DNA from 2 places in the Micromonospora sp. BRA006-A genome. Region 2 is predicted to be linked to the other one. Evidence: riboswitches for the same ligand, from Rfam matches in the RefSeq annotation. Region 2 holds a riboswitch; the other holds the start of a gene.
The links. Region 2 has a riboswitch for glycine ahead of gcvP (aminomethyl-transferring glycine dehydrogenase). Riboswitches for the same ligand answer to the same signal wherever they lie in the genome.
Positions count from the first base shown of each region.

Region 1 (14,254 bases), 3.0 Mb from region 2:
TACGCGTCAGCGCCACGGGCCGCCCGTCCACGGTGACGCTGCGACCTGCCACATCGATGCGAAGAGCGCCGACCTCGGACGGCGCCGGAGGCGGTGCCGGCGGAACCCGGCGAAGCAGAGCGCCGACGCAGGCGTCAACCACCGTGGGCGGACACGGCTTCGGCAGGAATCCGTCTGCGCCGGCGCGTAGCATGCGGACGACGTCGTCGTCGATGCCCCTGATGCTGTGTGCCAGAACCGGGCGGCGGGACGCGACACACAGCAGGCGCATCAGCAGCAGCCCGTCCACCGCCGGCACGACCGGGTCTACGATCACGACATCCGGCCTCCGGTGGGTGTGGCAGGTCAGGTCGGACAGCGTCCGCCCGCTCTCATGGAGGGCGATCTCGGTGACCAGATGACCGAAGCGCGTCAACTGATCGCCGAGTAGCCGCCGATAGCGATGGTCTTCGTCGATGAGCAAGATGGTCGCCATGGTTGCCGTCCGGTGTCTGAATCGTGAACACCTGGACGATCGCACGACCGGACCGCCCGCTTTCATGTCATGTGTCCATCACGTCGCCTGATCGATCCGACGACCCTCGACGCATCGCTCACAGGTTCCGGTAAGGCCCAGGCGGGCCACCCTGACCGCCCGCTGTGGACTCGTTGTGGCCGCCGGAGCCGCCTGGCTAGCGTCCACCCCCCAAGCATCCATCGAAGTGCGTCAGCGCCTTTGCTGGATCACACCCTCGCCCATGAGGAGAGAGCATGTCTGGACACCCATTGCGGCGAAGACTAGGTCAGCTGTTCGGCGCGCTCACCGCGCTGACGCTCGCCTGCGGCATCATCGCGCCGCCGGCCGCCGCGAACTCGGCGCGGCCCGTGCCACCCGGGCAGCAGGCCAGAAAGACCGATGCGGCACCGCCGGCAGCGGGCGATGCGACTGTTCGGGGCAAGGACCGGGTAGACCATGTGAGCGAGCAGGCGCTCCCCGTACACAAGCGCCCGCCGCAGCCGGCCGCGAAGGACGCCGCCCGCGTCGACTACGACCGCCCCGCAACCGCGAAGCGACGCGCTCGGCCGTCGGACGCCGGGTCTCGCGCTGCCGCTGCCGCCTGCAGCCCCGCAGACTTCACCGGCCGAACGGGATCGGCACTGGTCAGCCAGATCAAGGGATCCACTGTCGACTGCATCAACAGCCTGTTCAGCCTCTCCGGCAGCGATGCCTACAACGCCTTCCGCGAGGCGCAGATGGCAAGCGTCGCGTACGCCGTGCGGGACGGCTCGCCCGGCTACCCGGGTAACCCCTCCACCGGCATGCCCCAGCTCGTTCTCTACCTGCGGGCCGGCTACTACGTGCAGTGGTACGACACGAGCGTCGGAACGTACGGGCCGGCACTGCAGACCGCGATCCGCTCAGCGCTCGACGCCTTCTTCGCGAACGCACGCGCCTGGGACGTGACCGACGCCAACGGTGAAACCCTGGCGGAGGCGGTGACGCTCATCGACAGCGCACAGGAGAACGCCCGATACCTGTTCGTGGTGAACCGGCTCCTGACCGGCTTCAACTCGTCGTACACCTCGTCCTGGTACATGCTCAACGCGGTCAACAACGTCTACACGGTGCTGTTCCGAGGCCACCAGGTGCCCGCGTTCGTCTCCGCCGTGCAGGGCGACCGCACCGTGCTCGACAACCTGTACAACTTCGCCAACACCCACGCCGGTCTCCTCGGCACCGACAACGGCTACCTCACGTCGAACGCGGGCCGGGAACTCGGACGATTCCTGCAGCACGCCCCGCTCAAGCCCATCGCGCGGCCGATGGCGTCGGCGCTTCTCTCGCGAAGCAACATGACCGGCCCGACCGCGCCGCTCTGGGTCGGCGTCGCCGAGATGACCCAGGCATACGACGTCGCCAACTGCTCCTACTACACCACCTGCAACCTCTCCGCCCAGCTGACCAGCTCTGTCCTGACGATCAACTACACATGCAGCCCATCGATCAAGATCGTCGCGCAGGACATGACCTCGGCTGAACTGAGCCAGTCCTGCACCAGCCTGAAGGGCCAGGACGCCTACTTCCACAGCCTGGTCGGGGACAGCGGGCCGGTGGCAGGCGATGTCAACACCGACATCGAGGTTGTCGTCTTCAACTCGAGCACCGACTACCAGACCTACGCGGGCGCCATCTACGGCATCGATACGAACAACGGTGGTATGTACCTGGAGGGCAACCCGTCGGACCCCAGCAACCAGGCAAGGTTCATCGCCTACGAAGCCGAGTGGGTCCGGCCGGCCTTCCAGATCTGGAACCTCAACCACGAGTACACCCACTACCTCGATGGCCGGTTCAACATGTACGGCGACTTCAGCGCCAACATCACCACACCTACCATCTGGTGGATCGAAGGCTTCGCCGAGTACGTCTCCTACTCCTACCGGAACGTCACCTACACCAGCGCCCAGAACCAGGCGGGCAACCACACCTATGCGCTGCGCACGCTGTTCGACACCACCTACAACAACGACCAGACGCGCATCTACAACTGGGGCTACCTGGCCGTGCGGTACATGATGCAGTCCCATCGGCCGGACATGACGACAGTGCTCGGATACTACCGATCGGGGGCATTCAACGCCGCCCGCACGTACCTCACCAGCACCATCGGCTCGCGCTACGACGCCGACTTCGACGCCTGGCTGACGCGCTGCGCGGCAGGGGATTGCGGCGGGGGCACCACGCCGCCCCCGACCAACCAGCCGCCGTCCGCCTCGTTCATCGTGGCGACCAGTGGGCTCACCGCCACCTTCACCGACCGGTCCACGGACGCCGACGGCAGCATCGCCTCACGGCAGTGGGCCTTCGGGGACGGGAGCACCTCGTCGACCGTCAACCCCAGCAAGACCTACGCTGCGGCCGGCACCTACACCGTCTCGCTGACGGTCACCGACAACCAGGGAGCGACCGCGAGATCGTCCCAGACCATCTCGGTCACGACGGGCGGCGGCACCACCATGCCGGAATGCGGTGGCACTGACACGCGTACCCTCGACCGCGACTGCCAGCGCAGCGGACGCTCCGCGACCGCGGGCAACTACGACTACCTGTACATCTACCTGCCCGCCGGCGTCAGCACCCTCACCATTGCCGCAGCCGGCGGCACAGGCAACTGCGATCTCTACTACAGTCCGTCGAGTTGGGCCACCACCAGCAACGCCACCCGCTCCTCTGCCGGGGCCGGCAACACCGAGTCGCTGGCCATCCCCAGCCCGGCCGCCGGGTACCACTACATCAGCCTCTACGGGAAGACCGCCTGCTCCGGCGCCACGGTGAGCACGCGCTACTGAACCCCATGTGATGGGTATGAGCGCGCCGCCCGGCGGGAGTCGCCGGGCGGCGCGCCCGCCTGGCCTGTGGCCACCGGGCCGCCTGCGGTCGCGTGCATAATCTCGGTCATGGGCATCGATGTGCGCCACCTGCGGGCGATCAGTGCCATCGCCGAGGCCGGAAGCGTGACCGGCGCCGCCGCCCGCCTGGGTCTGTCGCAGCCCGCGCTGACGGCCCAGGTGCATCGGATCGAGAAGATGGTCGGTGGGCCGCTGTTCGTCCGAAGCCGTACCGGTATGCAACCGACCGAACTCGGCAAGCAGGTGCTCCAGCGCGCCCGCGTCGTGCTGGCCGAGGTCGACGCGCTCGTCGAGGACTTCGGCGACCGGCACCCCAATCCGGGCCTGCTCCGACTCGGCACCGTCCACATCGCCTGCGCGGGCAGTATCGTACGTCATGTCGCGGAAGCGTTCCCGGATCCGGAGATCGCGCTGCAGATCGAGCCGTCCTCGCGCCTGTTGGTGGAGGCACTCACCCGGGGCCAGTTGGATGCCGCGTTGCTGGGCATCCTTGAGGGCTTCGAGATGCCGATCGGTCCCACGCTCACCAGCCGGCCACTGATCCCCCGTTACCCGATCTTCGTCGCCATGTCCGCCTCCCACCCGCAGTCCCACCACGAGCAGGTGCGGCTGGCCGACCTGAGAAACGAATCGTGGGTGTGCCCGCCGGGGCCGGACGACGGCTCACTTGCCTCGCTGCGACGGGCCTGCCGCGCTGCAGGTTTCGAGCCGAAGATCCGGTACGAAGCGCCGAGTGGCGCCGCGCACCCACTGGTGGCCGCCGGAGACGGTGTCCGGCTGGTCGACCCGACCTGGGCCCCGGCCGCCGGGACTCGGGTGCTGCCGCTGCGCGGGGAGCCGCAGTTGCTGGCCAGGCTGATGGTCGTCTGGCGGCGCGATGCGCTGACCTCTGCACAGAGCAGCATCCTGTTCCAGGCCATCACCCGGGCCTACCTGGATCACGTCAACGACAACGCTGCCTTCGCCCGATGGTGGCGGGCCAACCCCCACGCCCATCCCGCAGCGTCGTAGCGATCCGACGGCGATATATAGGCATCAGCTATGGGCAGGATGATGTTGACGCGGTATATGCCGTCATCTAACCTGCGAATGGCCCACAACTACATAGACACCATTCGAACCTGCACGGGAGAGACTCCGTTCATTCGGAGCGCCGAAGGAGCAAACTCCCAAGAAACTCTCAGGCCCCATTACCGTGCAGGCGAGGTGACTCTGGAAAGCAGACGACCGTCGTCTCACCCACGGTGCAAGCCGCTGACGCAGCGGTGAAGCTCTCAGGTCAATGACAGAGCGGGAGGCAACCGACCGTTCGACGCCGCGTGCGTCGGGACGAGGAGCGCCCCCGTGCACCAGGATCCTGCGGCTCTGCTCCGCTCACCTCTGCATGCATCGCACATAGGACACGGAGCTCGATTCACCGACTTCAGCGGCTGGCGGATGCCCCTTCGCTACGGAAGTGAGCTCGCTGAGCACCGCGCCGTACGCGAACAGGCCGGCCTCTTCGATCTCAGCCACATGGGTCAGCTCGAGGTGTCGGGGCCGGAGGCCCCGGCAGCACTGGACTACGCTCTGGTCGGGCACCTGTCCGCCGTACCGATCGGCGGCGCGCGCTACACCATGCTCTGCGACGCCGCCGGCGGGGTGCTGGACGACCTCGTTGCCTATCGCCTCGCATCGCACCGGTACCTGCTGGTCGTCAACGCCATCAACACACGCGTCGTACATGAGGCCATCAGGACCCGTTGTGCGGACTACGCGGCCTGGGCCGCCGACCGCACGAACGAGCGGGCGATCATCGCGGTGCAGGGGCCGCGCGCCGCCCCCATCGTGGAAGCCCTGACCGGTACGGGACTCACCCGGCTCCGCTACTACACCGTAGCGCTACTGAACATCGACGGTCGGCCAGCCGTCGTGGCTCGTACCGGCTACACCGGCGAAGACGGCTTCGAACTGCTCGTACACGCCGAAGACGCGGTCCGCACGTGGGAAGCAGCGCTTGTGGCCGGTCGGCGTCACGGCTTGACGCCCACGGGGCTGGCGTGCCGCGACACCCTCCGCATCGAGGCTGGGATGCCGTTGTACGGCGCAGAGATCGGCCGTGACGTCACCCCGTTCGATGCCGGGCTGGGGCGGGTGGTGTCCTTCGTCAAACCAGGCGACTTCGTCGGACGAGCCGCGCTGGCCGAGGCCCACAAGAGCGGCGTCACCCGTCGGCTCGTCGGCCTCGTCGCGTCCGGGCAGAGAATTCCCCGAGCGGGCCAGCAGGTGGTGACGCTGACCGACGACGGCCATGGTGCTGATCCGGTCGGCCTCATCACAAGCGGCGCCCCGTCACCCACATTCAAACGACCGATCGCGATGGCCGGCATCCGTGCCGGCACCGGCGACAGCATCCGGCTGGCCGTGCAGATCCGGGGGACCACCGAGCCCGTCGAGATCGTCCCTCTTCCGTTCTACCGTCGTCCGCGGTGATCGCGGCCATTCCTTGCGAGGGTTCAGCGTCATGAACGTACCGGAACACCTGAAGTACAGCCTCAACCACGAGTGGGTCAACGACTCGGTTCAGCCGGCCGAAGTGGGCATCACCGCTTTCGCCGCCGAAGCGCTCGGTGATGTCATCTATGTGCAACTGCCCGAGCCGGGGAGCCACCTGACTGCCGGTGACGTGTGTGGAGAGGTCGAGTCCACGAAGTCGGTCGCGGAGCTGTACCTCCCGGTCAGCGGAGAGGTCGTCGCCGTCAACGAGGCGGTCATCGCCGATCCGGGCCTGATCGGCGTCGATCCGTACGGCAAAGGCTGGCTTCTGCGGGTCCGGTTGGCGCAGGTGCCTTCCCTGATGTCGCCGGACGAGTACCGCGCCTTCTCCAACGAGTCGCGGTAGGCCCCGATGGCAGCCTTCGACGATGATCTGGCCGACCTCGACCCCGTCGTCGCCGAGGCGATCGGCCGGGAGCTACGCCGCCAACACGAGACCTTGGGCATGATCGCCTCCGAGAATCTCGCGCCCCGAGCCGTGCTTCAGGCGCAGGGATCGGCCCTCACCAACAAGTACGCGGAGGGCTACCCGGGGCGGCGCTACTACAGCGGATGCGAGCATGTCGACGACATCGAGTGCCTGGCGATCGACCGGGCCAAGCGGCTGTTCGGTGCCACGTACGCGAACGTGCAGCCGCATTCCGGATCGCAGGCGAACGCCGCCGTGATGGCTGCTCTGCTCCAGCCGGGTGACACCATCCTCGGGCTCGACCTCGCTCACGGCGGTCATCTGACCCATGGCATGCGCATCAACTACTCGGGGCGGCTGTACCGGGCCGTGAGCTATCGCGTAGGCGCCGAAAACCACCTGATCGACATGGACGAGGTCGAAGAGCTGGCGCGCGAGCATCGGCCGAAGCTGCTCATCGCCGGCTGGTCGGCCTACCCTCGGACGCTCGATTTCGCCCGGTTCCGGCGGATCGCCGATCAGGTGGATGCATACCTGCTCGTGGACATGGCACATTTCGCCGGGTTGGTCGCGGCCGGTCTGCATCCCAACCCGGTGCCTCACGCCCATGTCGTCACCCTGACCACGCACAAGACCCTCGGCGGCCCCCGGGGCGGCACCATCCTCAGCGCGTACACCGATCTCGCGCGGAGGCTGGACTCTGCGGTCTTCCCGGGCCAGCAAGGTGGTCCGCTGGCGCATGTCGTGGCCGCGAAGGCGGTGGCCTTTCGGATCGCCGGAGAACCGCGGTTCCAGGATCAGCAGCGGCGTGCCCTGACCGGCGCGAAGATCGTTGCCGATCGTCTCGGCGCCGCCGAGGTCGCGAAGGCCGGCATCCGGGTGGTCAGCGGAGGCACCGACGTGCACCTGGTGCTGGTCGACCTGAGTCACGCGGATCTCGATGGCGCGCAGGCGGAGCGGCTGCTGCAAGGCGTCGGCATCACCGTCAACCGTAATGCCGTGCCGTTCGACCCCCGCCCGCCGATGGTGACCTCCGGGCTACGGATCGGCACCTCCGGTCTCGCCACCCGAGGATTCTCCGAAGCGGAGTTCATGGAGGTGGCCGACATCATCGCCGGTGCTCTGACTGGCAAGGAGGCTGACACGTCGCTACGCACGCGGGTGGCTCGCCTCGTCGATCGGTACCCCCTCCATCCCGGCCACACCTCCTGACCGTACGGGGAACCCGAGCTTCCGCGGGTGCTAGATCACTTCGTCACGCTCTGCTTCCTGAGGGCGACAACAGCCCCGAGAAAGGACCCCAATTGCCGAACAAGCTGTTGCTGATGGCGGCCGGCAGTCACCGACTCCGGAGAATCGTGGCCGGATCCCCCCTGACCCGGGGCGTGGTGCAACGATTCGTTGCCGGCGAGGTGAATGACGAGGCGATCGCAGTGGCGCGGCGCATCGTCGATTCCGGGATGCGGGTGACGATCGACCATCTCGGCGAAGGAACGACGACAGTCGAGCAGGCTGCCGCTGTACGGGACGCGTATCTCAGCCTGCTCTCCGCGATGCGGATGCCCGGTATGGCCGAGGTGTCGGTGAAACTGTCGGCGCTCGGTAGCGCGCTGCCCCACAACGGTCGCCGACACGCCTATCGGCTGACACGCGACATCTGTGCCGCTGCGGCTGCCGCCGACGCCACGGTGACCCTCGACATGGAGGATCACACCACGGTTGACCTGACGCTGGCCGTACTGGACGAACTGCGTACCGAATTTCCCTGGGTGGGCGTGGCGCTGCAGGCGTGCCTGCACCGTACCCCGGCGGACTGCCAGCGCCTCGCGTACGCAGGGAGCCGGGTGCGCCTGGTCAAGGGAGCCTACGCGGAGCCGGCGTCGGTGGCCTTTACGCGACGGCGTCAGATCGACGAGGCATTCGACAGGTGCCTGCGGATCCTGATGCAGGGCCAGGGCTATCCCATGGTGGCGACCCACGACCCCCGCCTGATCGACAGCGCCATCGGACTCGCCCGCGCCGGTGGCCGGAGCACCACCGACTTCGAGGTCCAGATGCTGTACGGCATCCGCGCGAACGAGCAGACGCGGCTTGCGGGGGAGGGGTACCGCGTACGGGTTTATCTGCCGTATGGACAGGACTGGTACGCGTATTTCACCCGCAGGCTTGCCGAGAAGCCCGCGAACCTGCTCCTCCTGGCTCGATCCTTCAAGCCGGGCGCCGCCGACTGAGCGCGACGCGGAGCTTCCGGCATCGTTCGCCGCGGACCAGGCAGCCATGGGCGGTCACGCGGAACCGAAGACCGTCGTCCGTGGCGATGACAGGAGCATTGCGCCGTGATCAGTGTTTTCGATCTTTTCAGCGTCGGTATCGGGCCGTCCAGCTCGCACACCGTCGGGCCGATGCGGGCCGCTCGTACGTTCGTGGCGGGCCTGAAGGCCGACGGGCAGCTCGCCGGTGTGGCGCGCGTACGGGCGGAGTTGTTCGGCTCGCTCGGGGCGACCGGGCACGGGCACGGCAGTGACCGGGCGGTGCTGCTGGGGCTGGAGGGCGAGGTCCCGGAGACTGTCGACACCGACTCGGTCGGGCCTCGGGTGGAGCGGATCCGCACGCAGCGGCGGCTCGACCTGTTCGGTAGCCAGGGGATCGACTTCGACCCGGACGCGGATCTGGTGCTGCATCGCCGGCGCTCGTTGCCGTATCACCCGAACGGGATGACGTTCGCGGCGTACGACGCGGCCGGGAACGAGGTGCGGACGCGCACGTACTACTCGGTGGGCGGCGGGTTCGTGGTGGACGAGGCGGCGGCCGGGGCGGACCGGATCAAGGCGGACACGACCCGGGTACGGCATCCGTTCCTGACCGGCGCGGAACTGCTGACCGTCACGTCCGAGACGGGTCTGTCGATCAGTGAGGTGATGCTCGCCAACGAGCTGGCCTGGCGTAGCGAGGCGGACGTGCGGGCGGGGCTGTTGGAGATCTGGCGGGTGATGCGCGAGTCTTGGTCGATTGCTGTCTTACCGGGAGCCTCGTCCTACCTGGACACCGGCCTCCCACACCGCCCGTGACCTGCGCCGTCACGATGAAAATGGCTCAATGGCTGATCGTTGACGATGTGCCGGCGGTGCGTCGTGGTGAGCTGACCGATGAGGCGTCGGCGGTGATCGCGCCGCTGCTACCGGAACCTGGCGGAGCTCGGGGGCGGTGGCGGAATCACCGCCAGGTCATCAACGGGATCTTGTGGAAGCTACGCACGGGTGCGCCGCTGGACCGCTGACGGGACATCGGATCCTGGCCGGGGCACAGGTGCATGACGACGGCACACCGGTGCAGTGGACGATCGGCATCGACTCGTCGATCGTGCGGACGCACCAGCATGCCGCTGGCGCCCGCCACAAGAGGGCTCCCCGACAAGTGCGGCCCCGCAAGCGACCGGAGGTGCTGATCGCGGACAAGGGCTATGCACATGACTCGACCCGCCGAGCCCTGCGACAACGCGGGATCCGGCACGTCATCCCGGAACGCAGCGACCAGGTCGCTCGCCGGGCCGCCAAGGGCAGCCACGGCGGGCGACCACCGGCCTTCGACAAGGTGATCTACAAGAAGCGCAACGTCGTGGAACGCTGCTTCAACCGGCTCAAGCAGTGGCGTGACCTGGCAACGCGATACGCCAAACGCGCATCCCTCTACCGAGCCGGCCTCGTCCTGATCGCTGCCGTCATCTGGCTCCCATGATCGACAGGACACGCCTTAGCCCGCTCGGCGCGCGCATACCTCGATGAAGTGCTTGCCGCGGACGTCAACGGTCCGCCGCTCATCGATCACCTCGAAGTCATGGGTCGCGAGGGCTCCGCGCAACTCCTCCCGTCGCCAGAACTTCTTGAAGCGCGGGGCAGAAAGGTGGTAGTCGTCCTTGACGCTCCAGCCTTGGGTGCTGACGGCCGATACGTTCGTGCAGACGGACAGGACGCCGCCGGGAGGGACGACGGCGCGGAATCTGCCGAAGAGGGCGCCTGCCTGAGCGGCGGGAAAGAGATGGATGAAGGCCTGCGCGAGAACGAGGTCGTACGTGTGCGGGAGCGGTAGGTCCAGGAAGTCCCCGACCAGCACCGTGCTCGACGGATTCCGCGCTTGCGCACGGCGTGCCATCTCCGGCGACAGGTCGAGCCCCGTCACGTCGAAACCCAGGCGGCGGAACTCGGCCATCGTCAGCCCCACACCGCATCCCACGTCCAGGATGCGGGAGCCCGGTGGTACGAGTGTGGCCAGGTGGCCGGCTCGCCGCACCGCCGACGGGGTGCGGACTTCGCTTCTGGACTCGTACTGGCCAGCCAGCGAGTCGTACACGTGTCGACTGCTCTCCCTGACCTCACGGTAATCGGACATGAGCCGTCCCTCCGGGTACCGCGACCGGCTGCAACCGCGCTGCTATGCCGAGGCTGATCAGATAGTCCCGGCAGGCCGCAGGCACCAGCGTGGTCCATGCCTCGTCGCCCGTCCTGATCAGGTGCCGGACCGCCGAGCCGGTGATGCGCTGGCGGTCGCGACGGAACAACACCTGGACGTTATAGCCAAGACTACGCAGAACTTCGATCTTGCGTACGTTCCAGTCGTCGCAGATCGTGGTGAAGGCGGTGACGGTGAAGGGTATGAAGCGGGCGAGCACCTCGGGCTGCTCGATCGGGAAAGGGTGCACCGCGAACGTCGTCCTGTCGATGCCCGCGGCGAGCAGCACCCGAGTGACGAGTTCCTTGCGTTCGGCGTACGTCAGGGGGTTGGCGGCGGGATCATGGCGATGGCTCCCCGCCCCGCTGGAGGGTTTCAGGCCATCGACATCCGGTTGGGTGATGCCCACGTGCAGGAAGTCGCACCGCTCGGCGGCCGCGAGCAGGTATTCCAGGTGCTCCATGTGGAGCACCTGGAATCGACCGTGGGCGAAACCCTCTCGATGCCGTTCCAGCTCGCGAGAGGGAACGACGCCCACTTCATCGGTAACCGCCACCGCCACCGCCGTGATCCAGATGACTCGCCAGGCGACCTACCGGAAGCCTTCGCCCGACGACGGAGGCTCATTTTGTGGGCGATCGATGCCGTGAGCAACCGTCGTGTCTGAAATCTGCGGCCACAAGCCCGACGGCGTTCCTCCCGGCCGGCGACGCCGTCAGGATCGGGTGGCGAGGTAGCGGTCCTCGTTCGGCATCAGAATCCACAGGACCAGGTAGACGATCACCTGCGTGCCGGGCAGCAGCAGCGACAGCAGGAACAGCAGCCGGACCATGCCGGCCGACATGCCGAACCGCTGCCCCAGGCCGGCGCAGACACCGGCGATCATGCGCCCCTGGCGGGGCCGGACCAGTTTGCGACTCATCGTCGTCTCCCACTTCTGCGGCGATCCGCCGCGCTGAATTCCACGGTAGAAAGGGGTACGCGCCGCGCCCTCAGCCCCGAGGAGGATCGGCGACCCGGGCACCCGTAGGTGCTTACCCCGGCCCCTCCCCACCAACGCACCCCGCTCCTGTTGCCTCCTCCCCGCTTCCTGCTCCGCTTACGCGATCTTGCAGTTGCTGCCCATGTTCTGCCCCATTCACACCCTTTCTGGGGGCCATAACTGCAAGATCGCGGGATTGGTGGGGTGGCGGGGCGTTCGGCTGGACTGCTGCGTCGAGCGCGTTCCGCCTTGCGAGACAGGTGTTCCGTGGAGTGGGATCAGTGGAGATCTTGGTACGAAAGGGCCCCTATGGGGGTCATTTGCTACCAAGATCTCGCCGGGGTCAGGCCTTAGCGCGTGAGAGCGGGGCGGGAGGGGGCGGACGGGGTGCCGGGTCGGGTATGTGGCGGAGTGGGGGCGGGTATTCACGGGGGCGAGGTAGGCTCGCCGGTCGGGCGCCCCCACCCCGGGCGCCGGCCGCCCACCCGCCCGGCGGGCGCGGCACCTACGCACCGGCTCGGATCCGCACAACGGGGACGACGGCGAGGAAACAGCAAATGATCAGTGTTTTCGATCTTTTCAGCGTCGGTATCGGGCCGTCCAGCTCGCACACCGTCGGGCCGATGCGGGCCGCTCGTACGTTCGTGGCGGGTCTGAAGGCCGACGGGCAGCTCGCTGACGTGGCGCGCGTACGGGCGGAGTTGTTCGGCTCGCTCGGGGCGACCGGTCACGGGCACGGCAGTGACCGGGCGGTGCTGCTGGGGCTGGAGGGCGAGGTCCCGGAGACTGTCGACACCGACTCGGTCGGGCCGCGCGTGGAGCGGATCCGCACCCAGCGGCGGCTCGACCTGTTCGGCAGCCAGGGGATCGACTTCGACCCGGACACGGATCTGGTGCTGCATCGCCGGCGCTCGTTGCCGTACCACCCGAACGGGATGACGTTCGCGGCGTACGACGCGGCCGGGAACGAGGTGCGGTCGCGCACGTACTACTCGGTGGGCGGCGGGTTCGTGGTGGACGAGGCGGCCGCCGGGGCGGACCGGATCAAGGCGGACACGACGCGGGTACGGCACCCGTTCCTCACCGGCGCGGAACTGCTCACTGTCACCTCGGAGACCGGTCTGTCGATCAGTGAGGTGATGCTCGCCAACGAGCTGGCCTGGCGTAGCGAGGCGGACGTGCGGGCGGGGCTGTTGGAGATCTGGCGGGTGATGCGCGAGTGCGTGGAGAGCGGCTGCACCCGTGACGGCGTACTGCCGGGTGGGTTGAAGGTCCGGCGGCGCGCGGCGGAGATGCGGCGCGGCCTGGAGGCGGAGACCGGCAGCGGGGATCCGTTGCGCGCGATGGACTGGGTGACGTTGTTCGCGCTGGCGGTCAACGAGGAGAACGCGGCCGGCGGGCGGGTGGTCACCGCGCCGACGAACGGGGCTGCCGGGATCATTCCGGCGGTGCTGCACTACTACACCCGGTTCGTGCCGGGTGCCTCCGAGGAGGGCGTGGTCCGGTTCCTGCTGGCGGCGGGCGCGATCGGTGTGCTGTTCAAGGAGAATGCGTCGATCTCCGGGGCCGAGGTGGGCTGTCAGGGCGAGGTGGGCTCGGCGTGCTCGATGGCCGCGGCCGGGCTGGCCGAGGCGCTCGGCGGTACGCCGGAGCAGGTGGAGAACGCCGCCGAGATCGGCATGGAGCACAACCTGGGGCTGACCTGCGATCCGGTGGGCGGCCTGGTGCAGATCCCGTGCATCGAGCGCAACGCGGTGGCGAGCATCAAGGCGATCACCGCGGCGCGGCTGGCGTTGCGGGGCGACGGGGTGCACCACGTGTCGCTGGACAAGGTCATCAAGACCATGCGGGAGACCGGCGCGGACATGAAGGTCAAGTACAAGGAGACCGCGCGGGGCGGGCTCGCCGTCAACGTGATCGAGTGCTGACCCCGTTGGGGTGATCCCGGCCCGCACCCGGCCCGGGAGCGCTACTGACAAAGCGACCATCATGCGGTGACGTCAGGCGTCGCGGCGCTCTGGTCCGCCCGCACCTCGCTGCGCATCCTGGTCCGCCGGGATCTCGCGGTAAAGTACCAGCAGTCGGTGCTGGGCTACTTCTGGTCGCTGATCGAGCCGCTCGGCATGGGCCTGATCTACTGGTTCGTCTTCGGCGTGCTCTACTCCGGCGCGACCCGGCGGCACCTGGGCGAGGCGGCCGGGTCGTACCCGCTGTTCCTGATCACCGGCATCTTCGCCTGGATGTGGGCGAGTTCGGCGCTGACCGAGGCCGCGAACGCGCTCACCGGGCAGTCCCGGCTGATCACCACGATGAACCTGCCCCGGCCGATCTTCCCGATCGGGCGGGTCGCCGGCCGGTTCGCCGAGTACCTGGCCGGGTTGCCGATCCTGGCCGCCGTCGCGGCGATCTACGCGAGCCAGGGGAGGATCCGCCCAGGCTGGAGCCTGCTCGCCCTGCCGCTGGCGGTGGCGGTGCAGTTCGTGCTGCTGGTG
Region 1 covers NZ_JANCLW010000001.1:585,702-599,955, forward strand. The annotation lists gene NMK34_RS02925 (response regulator transcription factor) at 1-475, opposite strand, end outside; gene NMK34_RS02930 (collagenase) at 751-3,330, shown strand; gene NMK34_RS02935 (LysR family transcriptional regulator) at 3,439-4,401, shown strand; glycine riboswitch at 4,507-4,596, shown strand; gene gcvT (glycine cleavage system aminomethyltransferase GcvT) at 4,735-5,862, shown strand; gene gcvH (glycine cleavage system protein GcvH) at 5,894-6,271, shown strand; gene glyA (serine hydroxymethyltransferase) at 6,278-7,546, shown strand; gene NMK34_RS02955 (proline dehydrogenase family protein) at 7,639-8,565, shown strand; partial or broken gene NMK34_RS02960 (serine dehydratase beta chain) at 8,671-9,333, shown strand; partial or broken gene NMK34_RS02965 (transposase) at 9,459-10,069, shown strand; gene NMK34_RS02970 (class I SAM-dependent methyltransferase) at 10,085-10,681, opposite strand; gene NMK34_RS02975 (nicotinate-nucleotide adenylyltransferase) at 10,704-11,243, opposite strand; gene NMK34_RS02980 (PspC domain-containing protein) at 11,496-11,702, opposite strand; gene NMK34_RS02985 (L-serine ammonia-lyase) at 12,320-13,690, shown strand; gene NMK34_RS02990 (ABC transporter permease) at 13,757-14,254, shown strand, end outside.
Region 1: linked by a shared signal. The riboswitch ahead of gcvT (glycine cleavage system aminomethyltransferase GcvT) and the one ahead of gcvP (aminomethyl-transferring glycine dehydrogenase) in region 2 are both predicted to bind glycine.

Region 2 (14,254 bases):
CGTGGGAGATCGTGGCGGGCATTGCTCCGGCGGCGACGACGACCGCCTTCCAGGGGTGGCGTCCGGCCCACACGAGGTGTTTGCGAACGAGGGGCTCGGCTGTCGTGAGGTGCCGGTCGGATGCCACCTCGGCGACGTCGATGACGAGGGTGCAGTTCTCGGGTCGCAGTTCGGTGGCGGATAGGACGTGGCTCAGTCGTGCGTCGGTTTCGGCGTCGTCCGGTTCGGTGTGGCCGGCGGCGAGCCGGAGAACGCCGCCGTAGGGCGCGGCGGCGTAACGGACGTCGGCCAGTTGCGCGGGGGTGTCGTTCAGGTGGGCGACGGGCAGCGCGGGGATCCCCCACGGGTGCAGGTCGTCGGCGATGTCGCGGAGTGGCCGGCGGGTGCCGGTGGTGGGCTCGGGGAGGTGGCGCACGTCGACGGCGATGGCCATGTCACGCGGGATGCTGTCCTGTGCGCGTCGGCTGAAGATGCATGCGTCGGTGATCGGACCCTGCTTGGAGGGTGGCAGGTCGAAGATCGGGAGGATGTGTGGTGCGAGTTCGTCGGGGACGTGGCTGACGGCCTGGAGTTCGGCTTGGCGTCCTTTGAGGATCGGGTGGTAGCCCGTCATTCGCATCGCCCCACACGATTTCGACGACAGTCACTTACGTCGATATTCCACGTTCTGTGCCCGATCGACAACCGTCCGTATCCGGAATGGGTCTGCCGGTGCGCTGCCGGGCTGGCAGGATCGGGCGGATGCGGGTGGGTGCGGCGCGGGCGGTGGCGCTCGGGTGGGTGCGGGAGCGGATGCGCGTCGATCCGTCGATCGAGGGCGCGTTGTTCAGTGGGTCGACTGTGGGGTTGCCGGACGACGCGGTGCTGCCAGTGTGGTCGGACGTGGACGTGTTGCTGGTGCGCCGGGAGCCCGGTGTGAAGGTGGGCAAGTTCGTGCACCGTGGGGTGCTGCTGGAGGTCAGCACGATCACGTGGGCGGAGTTGGGCGGCCCGGAGGATGTGCTGGGGTCGTGGGTGTTCGCGCCGATGTTCCGTACCGATGGGGTGATCGCGGATCCGTCGGGGCGGCTGGCGGCGGTGCGGGAGCGGGTGGCGGCGGGGTTCGCGGATCCGGTGTGGGTGCGGGCGCGGTGCGCGGGGGTGCGGCGGCGCATCGAGGCCGGCCTGCGGGCGGTCGACGCCGAATCGCCGGCCGCGGAGCAGGTGCTGGCGTGGGTGTTTCCGACGTCGTTGCTGGCGGTGTGGCCGGCGGTGGCGGGGCTGGCGGATCCGACGGTGCGGCGGCGGTATGTGCGGGCGGAGCGGGTGTTGTCGCGGTTCGGGTTCGCGGATCGGTACGGGGGCCTGCTGGACACGCTCGACGGCGGCGGTGTGGATGCGACGCGGGTGCGGGAGCATCTGGCCGGGTTGGCGGTGGTGTTCGACGAGGCGTCGCGGTCACCGCGGGAGGGGTTCGCGTTCGGGGCGGACCTTGGTGCGGCGGGGCGGCCGGTGGTGTTCGACGGTGCGGCTGAGCTGATCGAGGCGGGGCGGCATCGGGAGGCGATGTTCTGGGTGCTGGTGACGTACGCGCGGTGTCATGTGGTGTTGGGCCAGGTGGCGCCGGAGCGGGAGCGGGCGTTCGGGGCGGTGCTGGCGGATCTGGGTGTGACGTCGGCGGCGGATCGGCGGCGGCGGGCGGACGGTCTGCTGGCGGCGCTGCCGGGTTGGCAGGCGGTGGTGGATGCGGTGGCGGCGGAGGCTGTGGCAGGCTGAGAAGGAACGCGACTGGCGGCACGGGGATGGGTGAACCATCGGGGAGCTCGTCGCGGGGGTCGACCGCCTGGGCCTCCGCGGGCGAGGTGTCGTATGTCTTCTGCGCGGTTGCTGCCGGGTGCCCCGGTGGCGGAGCGGGTGTTGTCGGAGGTCGCCGCGTCGGTGGCGGAGCTGCGTGCGGCGGGGGTGACGCCGGCGCTGGCGACGGTGCTGGTGGGTGACGACGATGCGAGCGCGGGTTATATCCGGATCAAGCAACGCCAGGCGGCGGAGCTGGGTTTCGTGTCGCCGCACGTGCATCTGCCGGCGTCGGCGTCGCAGGCGGATCTGCACGCGGTGCTGGCGGAGTTCAACGCGGACAAGACGGTGCACGGGGTGCTGGTGCAGTATCCGATTCCGGGTCGTCTGGACTACGACCGGGCGTTGGCGGCGCTGGACCCGGACAAGGACGTGGACGGGGTGCATCCGGTGAACATGGGTCGGCTGGCGTTGGGGTTGCCGGGTCCGTTGCCATGTACACCGGCGGGGATCGAGGCGTTGCTGGCGTTCCACGGTGTGCCGGTGGCGGGCCGGGAGGTGGTGATCCTGGGCCGGGGTGCGACGTTGGGGCGGCCGCTTGCGATGTTGCTGGCGCAGAAGCGGCCGACGGCGAACGCGGCGGTGACTGTGGTGCACACGGGGGTGGCGGACTGGCCGCGGTACACGCGGCGGGCGGAGATCCTGATCGCGGCGGCGGGGGTGCCGGGGATCGTGCAGCCGGAGCATGTGCGTCCGGGTGCGGTGGTGGTCGGTGGCGGGGTGCGGTACGAGGGGCGGCGGTTGCTGCCGGACGTGGACGAGTCGTGCGCCGAGGTGGCGGGTGCGATCACGCCGCGTGTGGGCGGGGTGGGTCCGACGACGGTGGCGATGTTGTTCCGTAACGCGGTGGACGCGGCGCGGCGGCAGAGCGGGTTGGGCTGAGCGTCAGCCGAGGTCGACGACGAGGGGCCGGTGGTCGGAGATGGTGGCCAGCGGTGTGTGGACGGCGGTGACGGGTGGGAGCCGGTCGAGGCCGTGCCGGTCGGCGAGGATGTGGTCGAGTTGGACGCGGGGTTGCCCGGCCGGGTAGGTGGGGCGCCTTGCGAGGGGCCGCCAGCGGGTGAGCGCGGCGGCGGGTCCGGCGGGCAGGTTGAGGTCGCCGAGCAGGATCCGGGGTGCGGGCAGGGTGCGCAGGACGCGGACGACGCGGCGTAGTTGCCAGACGTTCCAGCCGGGCACGAAGGACAGGTGGGTGGCGGCGACGGTGAGGGGGCCGTGGGGGGTGTCGAGGACGGCGGCGAGCACGACGCGGGGTTCGTCGCGGAGCAGGACGAGTCCGCCGCCGGGGCCGGGTGCGTAGATGGGTGAGCGGACGGGTGCGGCGCGCAGACGGGTGACCTGCCAGGAGCGGACGGGGTGGCGGCTGATCAGGCCGATGCCGTAGAGGGGTTCGCCGTGGCCGTCGTCGTCGTGGGTGAGGGGGCGGAACTGTTCGCCGGGGGTGCCGACGACGGCGGCGGCGAAGCGGTGGTGGTCGGCGTGCAGGGCGCGGGCGGCCACGGCGGTGAGGTCGAGTCTGCCGCTGCGGGTCTGGTCGCGGTCGACTTCCTGGAGGGCGAGGACGTCGGCGTCGAGGTCGGTGACGGCGGCGGTGAGCCGGTCGGGGTCGACGAGCCCGTCGGTGAGGGATCGGCCGTGCAGCAGGTTGAAGGTGGCCAGGCGCACCTGGACACCCTACGTCGTCGTGGGAGTCTTGCCGGGTGCTGAAACTGTTGTGCTGTTCGATGCTGGTGTTCGTGGCGGTGGGGTCGGCCGGGGTGTGGTTGCGGCGTCGCCGGGGGCGGTGAGGCTGGCCACAGGGGGCCTTGTCGCTGGTGGTGGCGTGGGCAGAATGCGGCGGTGGATGCCCTGTCGTTGACGACGTTGCTGACCGCTGCCCTGCTGGCCGGGTGGGTGGACGCGGTGGTGGGTGGCGGTGGTCTGTTGTTGTTGCCGGCGTTGCTGGTGGCGGCGCCGGGTGTGCCGGTGGCGACGGCGTTGGGCACGAACAAGCTGGCGGCGATCTTCGGTACGTCGACGGCGGCGGTGACGTATGCGCGGCGGACGAAGCTGGATTGGGCGGTGGCGGGTCCGGCGGCCGGGTTGGCGGTGCTGACGGCGGGGTTGGGTGCGGCGTTGGCGGGTGCGGTGCCGGGTAGCGCGTACCGGCCGGTGGTGCTCGTGGTGCTGGTGGCGGTGGCGGTGTTCGTGCTGGCGCGGCCGTCGCTGGGTGTGGTGGCGTCGCCGCAGCGGCGGACCCCTCGGCGGGTGGTGGTGGCGGTGGCGGTGGCCGGTGTGGGCATCGCCCTGTACGACGGGTTGATCGGGCCGGGTACGGGGACGTTCCTGGTGTTGGCGTTCACGGCGATTCTGGGTTCGGATTTCGTGCACGCGTCGGCGATGGCGAAGGTGGTCAACGCGGGCACGAATCTGGGTGCGCTCGTGGTGTTCGGGTTGACCGGGCACGTGTGGTGGGCGTTGGGTGCGGCGATGGCGGTGTGCAACGTGGTGGGGGCGGCGGTGGGCGCGCGGATGGCGTTGCGGCGGGGTGCCGGGTTCGTGCGGGTGGTGCTGCTGGTGGTGGTGCTGGCGTTGGTGGCCCGGTTGGGTTATGACCAGTGGATGGCGGGCTGATCGCGGTGGCGGTGCGGGCGGAGCACGACCGGGCGGTGCTGGCGGGTCTGCTGGGCCGGGATCCGGTGTTGCACGCGTACCAGTTGGGTGATCTGGACGATTTCTTCTGGCCGTACACGTCGTGGTTCCGGCGTGGCGACCAGGTGGTGTTGCTGTATCACGGGGTGGAGTTGCCGACGTTGCTGGCGTTCGCGGCGCCGGATCGGGTGCCGGAGTTGGCGGGGTTGCTGGCGGAGGCGGCGCCGGTGTTGCCGGCGCGGATGTGGGCGCACCTGTCCCCCGGTCTGGAGGCGGCGGTGGGCCGCTGGTTCGTGGTGTCGGAGGCGGCGGCGCATCACCGGATGGCGTTGACGGATCCGGGGCGGCTGGCGGCGGTGCCGGCGGTTGGTGAGCCGTTGGGGCCGGCGGACGCGGCGGAGCTTTCCGGGTTGTACGCGGTGGCGTATCCGGGGAACTGGTTCGATCCGCGGATGCTGGACACGGGCCAGTACGTGGGGGTACGGGAGCACGGTCGGCTGGTGGCGGTGGCGGGGGTACACGTGTTCTCGCCGCGGTGGCGGGTCGCGGCGCTGGGGAATGTGACGACGCATCCGGAGGCGCGGGGTCGTGGTCTGGGTGCGGGTGTGGTGGCGGCGTTGTGCGCCCGGCTGCGCGTGTCGGTGGATCATGTGACGTTGAACGTGCGGGCGGACAACGTGGCGGCGGTGCGGTTGTACGAGCGGCTGGGGTTCTCCCGGGTGGCCGGGTTCACCGAGTGCGCGTTGACGTCAGCGGCCGCGGCTGGGTGAGTCGAACCGGCCGGCGCGGATCTCGCGCAGGGCGCGGCGGCGGGTGTCTCCGCGCAGGGTGTCGACGTAGAGGCGCCCGCGCAGGTGGTCGGTCTCGTGTTGCAGGGCGCGGGCGAGGAAGCCGCTGCCGGTGACGGTGAGCGGTTCGCCGTGCTGGTCGTAGCCGTGTGCGGTGGCGTGCAGCGCGCGGGGGGTCGGGAAGTACAGGCCGGGGATGGACAGGCAGCCCTCCTCGTCGTCCTGGAGCTCGTCGGACAGCTCCAGCGTGGGGTTGATCATGTGGCCGCGCCGGCCGTCGGCGTCGTAGACGAACACCTGGGCGTTGACGCCGATCTGGGGTGCGGCGACGCCGGCGCGGCCGGGTGCGCCGAGCAGGGTGTCCATCAGGTCGGTGACGAGGGCGCGCAGTTCGGCGTCGAAGCTGGTGACGGGTTCGCTGGGGGTGCGCAGCACGGGGTCGCCGATGATCCGGATCGGGCGCATAGTCATGCCCGGAAGGCTATCCGTTGCTTACCTCTGCGTGGGGGTCACCCGCCGGGACGGCAGGGCTCGTAGGGTGTGCGGACACCGTCGCAGGGAGGCCGCCGTATGTATCCGCCGATCGAGCCGTACGCGCAGGGGATGCTGGACGTCGGGGACGGGCAGCGCGTGTACTGGGAGACGTGCGGCAACCCGGCCGGCCGGCCGGCGCTGGTGGTGCACGGCGGGCCGGGTTCGGGTGCGGGCGCGTCGTGGCGGCGGCTGTTCGACCCGGCCGCGTACCGGATCGTGTTGTTCGACCAGCGTGGCTGTGGGCGCAGCACTCCCCCGGCGTCGGATCCGTCGACCGACCTGTCGGTGAACACCACCGGGCATCTGCTGGCCGACATGGAGGTGCTGCGCGCGCATCTGGGGATCGACAGGTGGCTGCTGTGCGGCGCCTCGTGGGGGTCGTCGCTGGCACTGGCGTACGCGCAGCGGCACCCGGATCGGGTGAGCGCGCTGGTGTTGTTCAGCGTGGTCGCCAACACCGACCGGGAGATCGTGTGGTTGACCCGGGACATGGGCCGGGTGTTCCCGCAGGAGTGGGCGCGGTTCCGTGACGGGGTGCCGGAGGCCGACCGTGACGGTGACCTGTCGGCGGCGTACGCGCGGCTGGTGAACGACCCGGACCCGGCGGTGCGGGAACGGGCGGCGCGGGACTGGTGTGACTGGGAGGACGTGCACGTGTCGCTCGCGGGCGGGTTCGCGCCGGATCCGCGGTTCGCCGATCCGGTGTTCCGGTACGGGTTCGCCCGGCTGGTGACGCACTACTTCACGAACCGGGGTTTCCAGCCGGACGGGCAGGTGCTGCGCGACGCGTACCGGCTGGCGGGCATTCCGGGGGTGCTGGTGCAGGGCCGGTTGGACGTCAGCGGCCCGCCGGACATCGCGTGGCAGCTGACCCGGGACTGGCCTGACGCGCGGCTGGAGATCGTGGAGTCCGGCGGGCACGGCGGCGGGCACGGCATCAGCGAGCGGGTCGTCGCCGCCCTCGACGAGTTCGCCGCCGCCGGCTGAGCGCGCCGCGCACGACCGCTACCGCCCAGCAGAGCCGCCGCGAAAAGGCCGGGCGCCGAGCCGTCAGCCGGCGAGCAGGGCGCGGATCGGGGCGGCCTTGGCGGCGGCCTCGGCGACCTCGGCGGCCGGGTCGCTGTCCCAGGTGATGCCTCCCCCGGCCCACAGGTGCAGCAGGTTCCCGTCGGCGGCGGCGGTGCGGATGGTGAGGCCCAGGTCGAGGCGGTCGGGGCCGACCCAGCCGAGCGCGCCCATGCTCGCGCCGCGACCGACCGGCTCCAGCGCGCCGATGTGCGCCAGGGCGGCGTGTTTGGGTGCGCCGGTGACCGAGCCGCCGGGGCAGACGGCGCGCAGCAGGTCGGCCAGGCCGAGGCCGTCGGCGGGCGCCGCCGACACCGTGGACTCCGCCTGCCACAGGTCACACCAGCGGCGTACGGCGAACAGCTCGTCGACGCGCACCGAGCCGGTGCGGGCGATGCGGGCGAGGTCGTTGCGTTCCAGGTCGACGATCATGACGTGTTCGGCGCGTTCCTTGGCCGAGGCGAGCAGGTCGCGGCGTCCGGCGGCCGTGGCCGGGCGGGTGCCCTTGATGGGGCGGGTGACCAGCCGGCCGTGTTCGACGGCGATGAGGGTCTCCGGGGAGGCGCAGCCGAGTGCCCAGCCGGGGCCGTGCAGGGTGCCGCCGTAGCGGGCACCTGGTAGCGCGGCGAGGCGGGCCAGCGCGGTGCGCGGGTCGCCGGTGTAGCCGGCGGCGGCGTGGCCGACGATGTTGACCTGGTAGACGTCGCCGCGGGCGATGGCGGCGCGGACCGCGCCGACGGCGTCGGCGTGCGCGGCCGGGGTCCAGCTGTCCCGCCAGTCGCCGAGCCGCCACGGCTCCGGGGCCGGTGGCCGGGGCGCGGCCGGGCGGCCGGTGTGGTGGTAGACGACCACGACCAGGTCGGGCAGCGCCGGCGCGGGGCTGGGCGCGCCGGGCGACACGCCGATGGCGTACGCGCCGGCGGCGGCGGACAGATACAGCGCGGCACCGCACACCGCGGCGTCCGGGTCGTGGCGGCCGGGCCGGGTGAGGTCGTCGCGGTCGATGCCGTGTGCGGCGAGGAAGCGTTGGGCCAGGTCGGCGGGGTCGCCGCCGTCGCCGATTCGCCAGTAAAGCCGAGCGGTCTCGACGATTCGGCGGCGGCATCCGGGCGGGGCGCCGGGTGCATCGACCTCCACCTGTGGGAGCGCTTCCACGACGTCCGGGCCGTTACGGGTCATCCGTTCAGCCCATTCTGGGTGAACAAGACGCATCCTTGCTCGTTGCCGCTCAGTTTTCCTTGGTACTGTGCGTCACTGGTCATGTGAACCATGACACAGTGCCCCCACAGTCCGGAGAACCCGATGTGTCAGCACCAGCCCACCTGCCCCTCCGCCGACGCGACCGACCGAGAGGCCGCCCGCGTCCTCGCCTGCTTCCCTGAGCAGGGCTGGAGCCTGCTCTGCAACGGTGTCATCGTCTTCGAGGACACCGGTGAGCTGCTCCCCGACGGGCGCACCATCGCCCCGCACCGGGGTCCGGCCCGCCACGCCCTCGTCGCCTGAGCGATCACGCAGCGTCAGTGAGCGTACGCGCCGGCCATGACCGTCCGGCGCGCCGGCCGGGGCGGCGAGAGCCCACCGCCCCGGCGTCAGCCGCTCAGTCCTCGAACGCCTCCGGCGCGGGGCACGAGCAGACCAGGTTCCGGTCGCCGTACGCGCCGTCGATGCGCCGCACCGGTGGCCAGTAGCGGCCCGCCCGGTCCACACCCGCCGGGTAGGCGCCCACCGACCGCGGGTACGGGTGCGGCCACTCGTCGGCCGACACCATCGCCGCCGTGTGTGGCGCGTTGGACAGCGGGTTGTCCCCCGCCGGCCACTCCCCCGAGCCGACCTTGTCGATCTCCGCCCGGATCGCGATCATCGCGTCGCAGAAGCGGTCCAGCTCGGCCAGATCCTCGCTCTCGGTCGGCTCCACCATCAGCGTCCCGGCCACCGGGAACGACATCGTCGGCGCGTGGAAGCCGTAGTCGATCAGCCGCTTCGCCACGTCGTCGACGCTCACACCGGTGGCCTTGGTCAACGGCCGCAGGTCCAGGATGCACTCGTGCGCGACCAGGCCCTTGTTGCCGGCGTACAGCACCGGGAAGTGCGCCCGCAGCCGCGCCGCCACATAGTTCGCGGCCAGGACGGCCACGCCGGTGGCGCGGGCCAGCCCGCCGGCGCCCATCATCCGCAGGTACGCCCACGGGATCGGCAGGATCCCCGCCGACCCGTGGTTCGCCGCCGAGATCGCCGGCCGCCCGTCGGCGCGCGCGCCGAGCGGGTCACCGGGCAGGAACGGCGCCAGGTGCGAACGCACCGCCACCGGGCCCACGCCGGGGCCGCCGCCGCCGTGCGGGATGCAGAACGTCTTGTGCAGGTTCAGGTGCGACACGTCCGCCCCGAACCGGCCCGGCTTGGCGAACCCGACCAGCGCGTTGAGGTTCGCGCCGTCGACGTACACCTGACCGCCCGCGTCGTGGACCTTCGCGCACAGCTGGGCGATGCCGGTCTCGTACACGCCGTGCGTCGACGGGTACGTCACCATGATCGCGGCGAGCGCGTCCCGGTGCTTGTCGATCTTCGCGTCGAGGTCGACCAGGTCGACGTTGCCGTCGGCGTCGCAGCCGACCACCACGACCCGCATGCCGGCCATGACGGCGGACGCGGCGTTGGTGCCGTGCGCCGACGACGGGATCAGGCACACGTCCCGGTGGGCCTCGCCGCGCTCCCGGTGGTAGCCGCGGATCGCCAGCAGCCCGGCCAGCTCACCCTGCGACCCGGCGTTCGGCTGCACGCTGACCGCGTCGTAGCCGGTGACCTCGGCCAGCCAGCCCTCCAGCTGCGCGATCAGCTCCCGGTACCCGGCGGTCTGCGCGTCCGGCGCGAACGGGTGCAGGTGCGCGAACTCCGGCCAGGTGATCGGTTCCATCTCGGTGGTGGCGTTGAGCTTCATCGTGCACGACCCCAGCGGGATCATGCCGCGGTCCAGCGCGTAGTCGAAGTCGGCCAGGCGGCGCAGGTAGCGCAGCATCGCCGTCTCCGAGTGGTGGCTGTGGAACACCGGGTGGGTGAGGAAGTCCGACGTGCGGGCCAGCCCGTCCGGCAGGGCCGTATCGGTGTCGCCGTCGAACCCGTCGACGCCGAACGCCGCCCACACCGCCTGAAGGTGCGCGGGCGTGGTGGTCTCGTCGCAGGAGATGCCGACCCGGTCGGCGTCGGCCAGACGCAGGTTCACGTTACGCTCGGCGGCGGCGGCCACCACCTCGGCGGCGCGGCCCGGCACGATCGCGGTGACGGTGTCGAAGAACGCGACGTCCGCGACCTCGACGCCGCCGGCGCGCAGCCCGGCCGCGAGCCGCGCCGCCGCCTCGTGGGTACGCCGGGCGATGGCGCGCAGCCCGTCCGGGCCGTGGTAGACGGCGTACATGCCGGCCATCACCGCGAGGAGCACCTGGGCGGTGCAGATGTTGCTTGTCGCCTTCTCCCGGCGGATGTGCTGCTCGCGGGTCTGCAACGCCAGCCGGTACGCCGGGTTCCCGTCGGCGTCGCGGGACACCCCGACCAGGCGGCCGGGCAGCATCCGCTCCAGGCCCGAGCGCACCGCCAGGTAACCGGCGTGCGGCCCGCCGAAGCCCATCGGCACGCCGAAGCGCTGGGTGGTGCCGGCGGCGATGTCGGCGCCGATCTCGCCCGGCGGGCGCAGCAGCGTCAACGCCAGCAGGTCCGCCGCGACCGTCACCAGCGCGCCCACGCCGTGCGCCGCCTCGACCAGCGCCCGATGGTCACGGACCGCCCCGGACGCGCCCGGGTACTGCAGGTGCAGACCGAAGAACTCCGCCGGCAACTCGTCGCGCTCGACGTCGATCACGCGCACCTCGATGCCGAGCGGCTCGGCCCGGCCGGCGATCACCGCGACGGTCTGCGGCAGCGCGTCGGCGTCGACCACGTACACCGGGCTCTTGCTCTTGGACGCGCGGCGGGCGAGCGTCATCGCCTCGGCCGCGGCGGTGCCCTCGTCGAGCATCGAGGCGTTCGCCGTGGCCAACCCGGTCAGGTCGGTGACCATGGTCTGGAAGTTCAGCAGCGCCTCCAGCCGGCCCTGGCTGATCTCCGGCTGGTACGGCGTGTACGCGGTGTACCAGGCGGGGTTCTCCAGCACGTTGCGGCGGATCACCGCCGGGGTGTGCGTGCCGTGGTACCCGAGGCCGATCATGGACACGGCGACGGTGTTGCGCGACGCGAGGGCGCGCAGCTCGGCGATGGCCTCCCGCTCGCCGGCCGGGGCGGGCAGGTCGAGGGTGCCGTGCCAGCGGATCACCTCGGGGATCGCCGCGTCCATCAGCTCGTCGACGGAGCCGTAACCGACGGTGTCCAGCATCCGGCGTTCGTCGTCGCGGCCGGGGCCGATGTGCCGGTCGGCGAACTGCTCTGCGGTCATGCGCTGCGCTCCTTGGTGGGGCGAGGTCGACGGGTCGGCCTCCCCCTGAGTCGCGCTGACGCGCTCCACAGCGCCTGCCCACGTGGTCCTTTTGCCTGAGAGGTTCCGGGGAGAATCTGCCCCTTCGGCGCCGTCGGGTCGACGGTCTCTCCCACGTGGGTGGTACCGGCACCCCCAACGCTACCAGCGGGCGTGTTTCCGGCTCATGTCCCGGGGGTTGATCACACCGGCGCCGGAGCCGCCGCGCACCGGTCGGCCAGCGCGCACAGGGTGGCGCCCAGCGGGGCGTCCAGGCGCAGCGCGGCGTACCCGTCGCCGCGGGTGACGCCCTGGTTGACGATCGCCACCGGGATGCCGTGGCGGGCCGCCCGCAGCACGAACCGCCGGCCCGACATCACCGTCAACGACGAGCCGAGCACCAGCAGCGCCCGGGCCCGCTCGACGAGCGCGAAACAGTCCGCGACACGCGGGGCGGGGACCGTCTCGCCGAAGAACACCACGTCCGGTTTCAACATGCCGGTGCCGCAGAGCGCGCAGTCGACGGTGCGGAACCCGGTCACCGCCTCGTCGGGCAGATCCACGTCACCGTCGGGGTTGACGCGCGCCACCCGGGCGTCGAAACCCGGATTCGCCTCGGACAGGCGCCGGTGCAGCTCGTCGCGGCCCGTGGCGTTGCCGCAGTCCAGGCACGTCACCTCGTCGAGGCGGCCGTGCAGTTCGATCACACCGGTGGCGCCGGCGGCGGTGTGCAGCCCGTCGACGTTCTGCGTGATGATCCCGCCGAGCAGCCCGGCGTTCTGCAGCCGCGCCACCGCCCGGTGCCCGTCGTTGGGCACCGCCCGGGCGATGGTCTGCCAGCCCAGGTGGCTGCGCGCCCAGTACCGACGCCGGGCCAGCGGATCACGGGTGAAATCCTGGTACGTCATCGGGGTGTGCCGGCGCGCCGCGCCGCTGGGCCCCCGGTAGTCCGGGATGCCCGACTCGGTGGACAGGCCCGCGCCGCTGAGCACCACCACGTCCCCGGCGGCCACCAGCCGCGTCAACTCCTCGAACGCCTCACTCACCCGTCCATGGTCCCTCGCCGCGCCGCTCGCTGCCCCTCCCCGCCCACCCCACTTCGTCGATCATGAGGTCGGCGGTCGTCCGGGCCGGCGTGCCGGGCCGCCAACCTCATGATCGACGAAGCCGGTCGCCCGGCGGCGGGCGGTGTACCGGGCTAGGTTGAGCCCATGCGCGTCGTCATCGCCGGAGGGCACGGAAAGATCGCCAAACTGCTGGAGCGGGAACTGGCCGGACGCGGAGACACCGCGCTCGGGCTGATCCGCAACCCCGACCACGCCGCCGCGCTACGCGCCGCCGGCGCCGAACCGGTCGTGTGCGACCTGGAACACACCGACGCCGGCACCCTCGCCGCCCACCTGGCCGGCGCCGACGCAGTCGTGTTCGCCGCCGGCGCCGGACCCGGCAGCGGCGCCGGCCGCAAGGACACCGTCGACCGCGGCGCCGCCGTGCTGCTCGCCGACGCCGCCACCCGCGCCGGAGTACGCCGCTACCTGCTGGTCTCCTCCATGGGCGTGGACGCCGCACCGGCTGAAGGCACCGACGACGTGTGGGCGGCGTACCTGCGGGCCAAGAAGGCCGCCGAGGACGACGTCACCGCGCGGGACCTCGACGTGACGGTGCTGGGGCCCGGCCGCCTCACCGACGACGAACCCGGCGGCCGGATCACCCTGGCCCGGCACGTCGAACCCGGCGCGATCAGCCGCGCCGACGTGGCCCGGGTGCTGCTCGCCCTGCTGTACGCCCCGGCCACCGCCGGGCACACCCTGGAACTCGTCGGCGGGGACACCCCCATCGCCGACGCGATCGCCGCCGTCACCGCCTGACACCCGCCGGCGCGTCCCGGCCCGCGATCACGCGCGGGCCGGGACACCGCTCAACGCTGGTGCCGCGACAACGCCGGCTGCGGCGCGGCCCCGCCGCCCTGCGGCAACTCCCGCGCGATGCGCTCCATCGTGCGTGACAACTGCTCACTGCCGTCGTCGAGGTGCCGGGCCGCCGCCTGCATGTGCGAGATCATCATCTCGCCGAAGATCCGCAACGCCTCACGCGTCGCCACCGAGTCGTCGAAGCCGCTCCCGGCCGCGCTGCGGTACTCCGTCACCGCCCGCTCGGCCTCCCGCTTCGCCTCCTCCGCCGCCGCCCGCATGTAACTCTCATACTGGGTACGGGCGTACTCGGCGACCCGGCGCGCGTAGTCGTGGGCCTGCGCGATGATCTGCTCGGCCTCCCGCTGCGCCGCCGACAACAGGTTGACCTCCTTCGCCGCCGGCGCCACCGCCGCCTCCGTGCTCGGGATCACCCCGTGCCGGTGCAGCTCCAGATGGTCGTTGAGCCGCTCGTTCTCCGCCCGCAGGTTCGCCACCTGCGCCGCCAGCAGATCCAGCTCGTCGGCCACCTGCAACCGGAACCGGTCCACATCGGTCTGGTCATAGCCGCGGCGGGTGAACGCCGCCGACCCGAACTCCCACCGACGCACCCGGTCCGAGGTCAACCGCACCTGCACCGGACCGGACACCTGCTGCGCGTCGTAACTGCTGATCGGACCCGCGCTCACCGGTTCACCTCCGACTCGTCAGCCCCCGTCATCGTCCGCCACGCCGGGCCGTACCAGTGCTTGCCGTAACCCTCGTGATGCACCTGACCCGGCTGGAACCCGGCACCGGTCAACGCCGCCACCGAATGACCCACCATCTCGTCCGAGCCGCACACGTACACGTGCCGCGACCGCCAGTCCCCGTCGGCCAGCACCCGGTCGGCGATACGCACCGACTCACCCGGCCGGGCCGGATCCGCACCGGCCACGTACGACACCCGCAGCCACGGATGCGTCGCCGCCAGCTTGTCGATCGCCTCGCTGTCGTAGAACTCCATCCGCGACCGGGCACCCACGTACAGGTCCACCCGCCGCCCCGAACCCTCC
Region 2 covers NZ_JANCLW010000001.1:3,548,604-3,562,857, forward strand. The annotation lists gene NMK34_RS16085 (beta family protein) at 1-619, opposite strand, end outside; gene NMK34_RS16090 (hypothetical protein) at 742-1,755, shown strand; gene NMK34_RS16095 (bifunctional 5,10-methylenetetrahydrofolate dehydrogenase/5,10-methenyltetrahydrofolate cyclohydrolase) at 1,849-2,715, shown strand; gene NMK34_RS16100 (endonuclease/exonuclease/phosphatase family protein) at 2,719-3,498, opposite strand; gene NMK34_RS16105 (sulfite exporter TauE/SafE family protein) at 3,673-4,446, shown strand; gene NMK34_RS16110 (GNAT family N-acetyltransferase) at 4,431-5,234, shown strand; gene def (peptide deformylase) at 5,214-5,723, opposite strand; gene pip (prolyl aminopeptidase) at 5,823-6,773, shown strand; gene NMK34_RS16125 (chorismate-binding protein) at 6,837-8,030, opposite strand; gene NMK34_RS16130 (DUF5999 family protein) at 8,154-8,354, shown strand; gene gcvP (aminomethyl-transferring glycine dehydrogenase) at 8,449-11,271, opposite strand; glycine riboswitch at 11,345-11,435, opposite strand; gene NMK34_RS16140 (NAD-dependent protein deacetylase) at 11,493-12,335, opposite strand; gene NMK34_RS16145 (NAD(P)H-binding protein) at 12,501-13,157, shown strand; gene NMK34_RS16150 (DivIVA domain-containing protein) at 13,208-13,888, opposite strand; gene NMK34_RS16155 (globin domain-containing protein) at 13,885-14,254, opposite strand, start outside.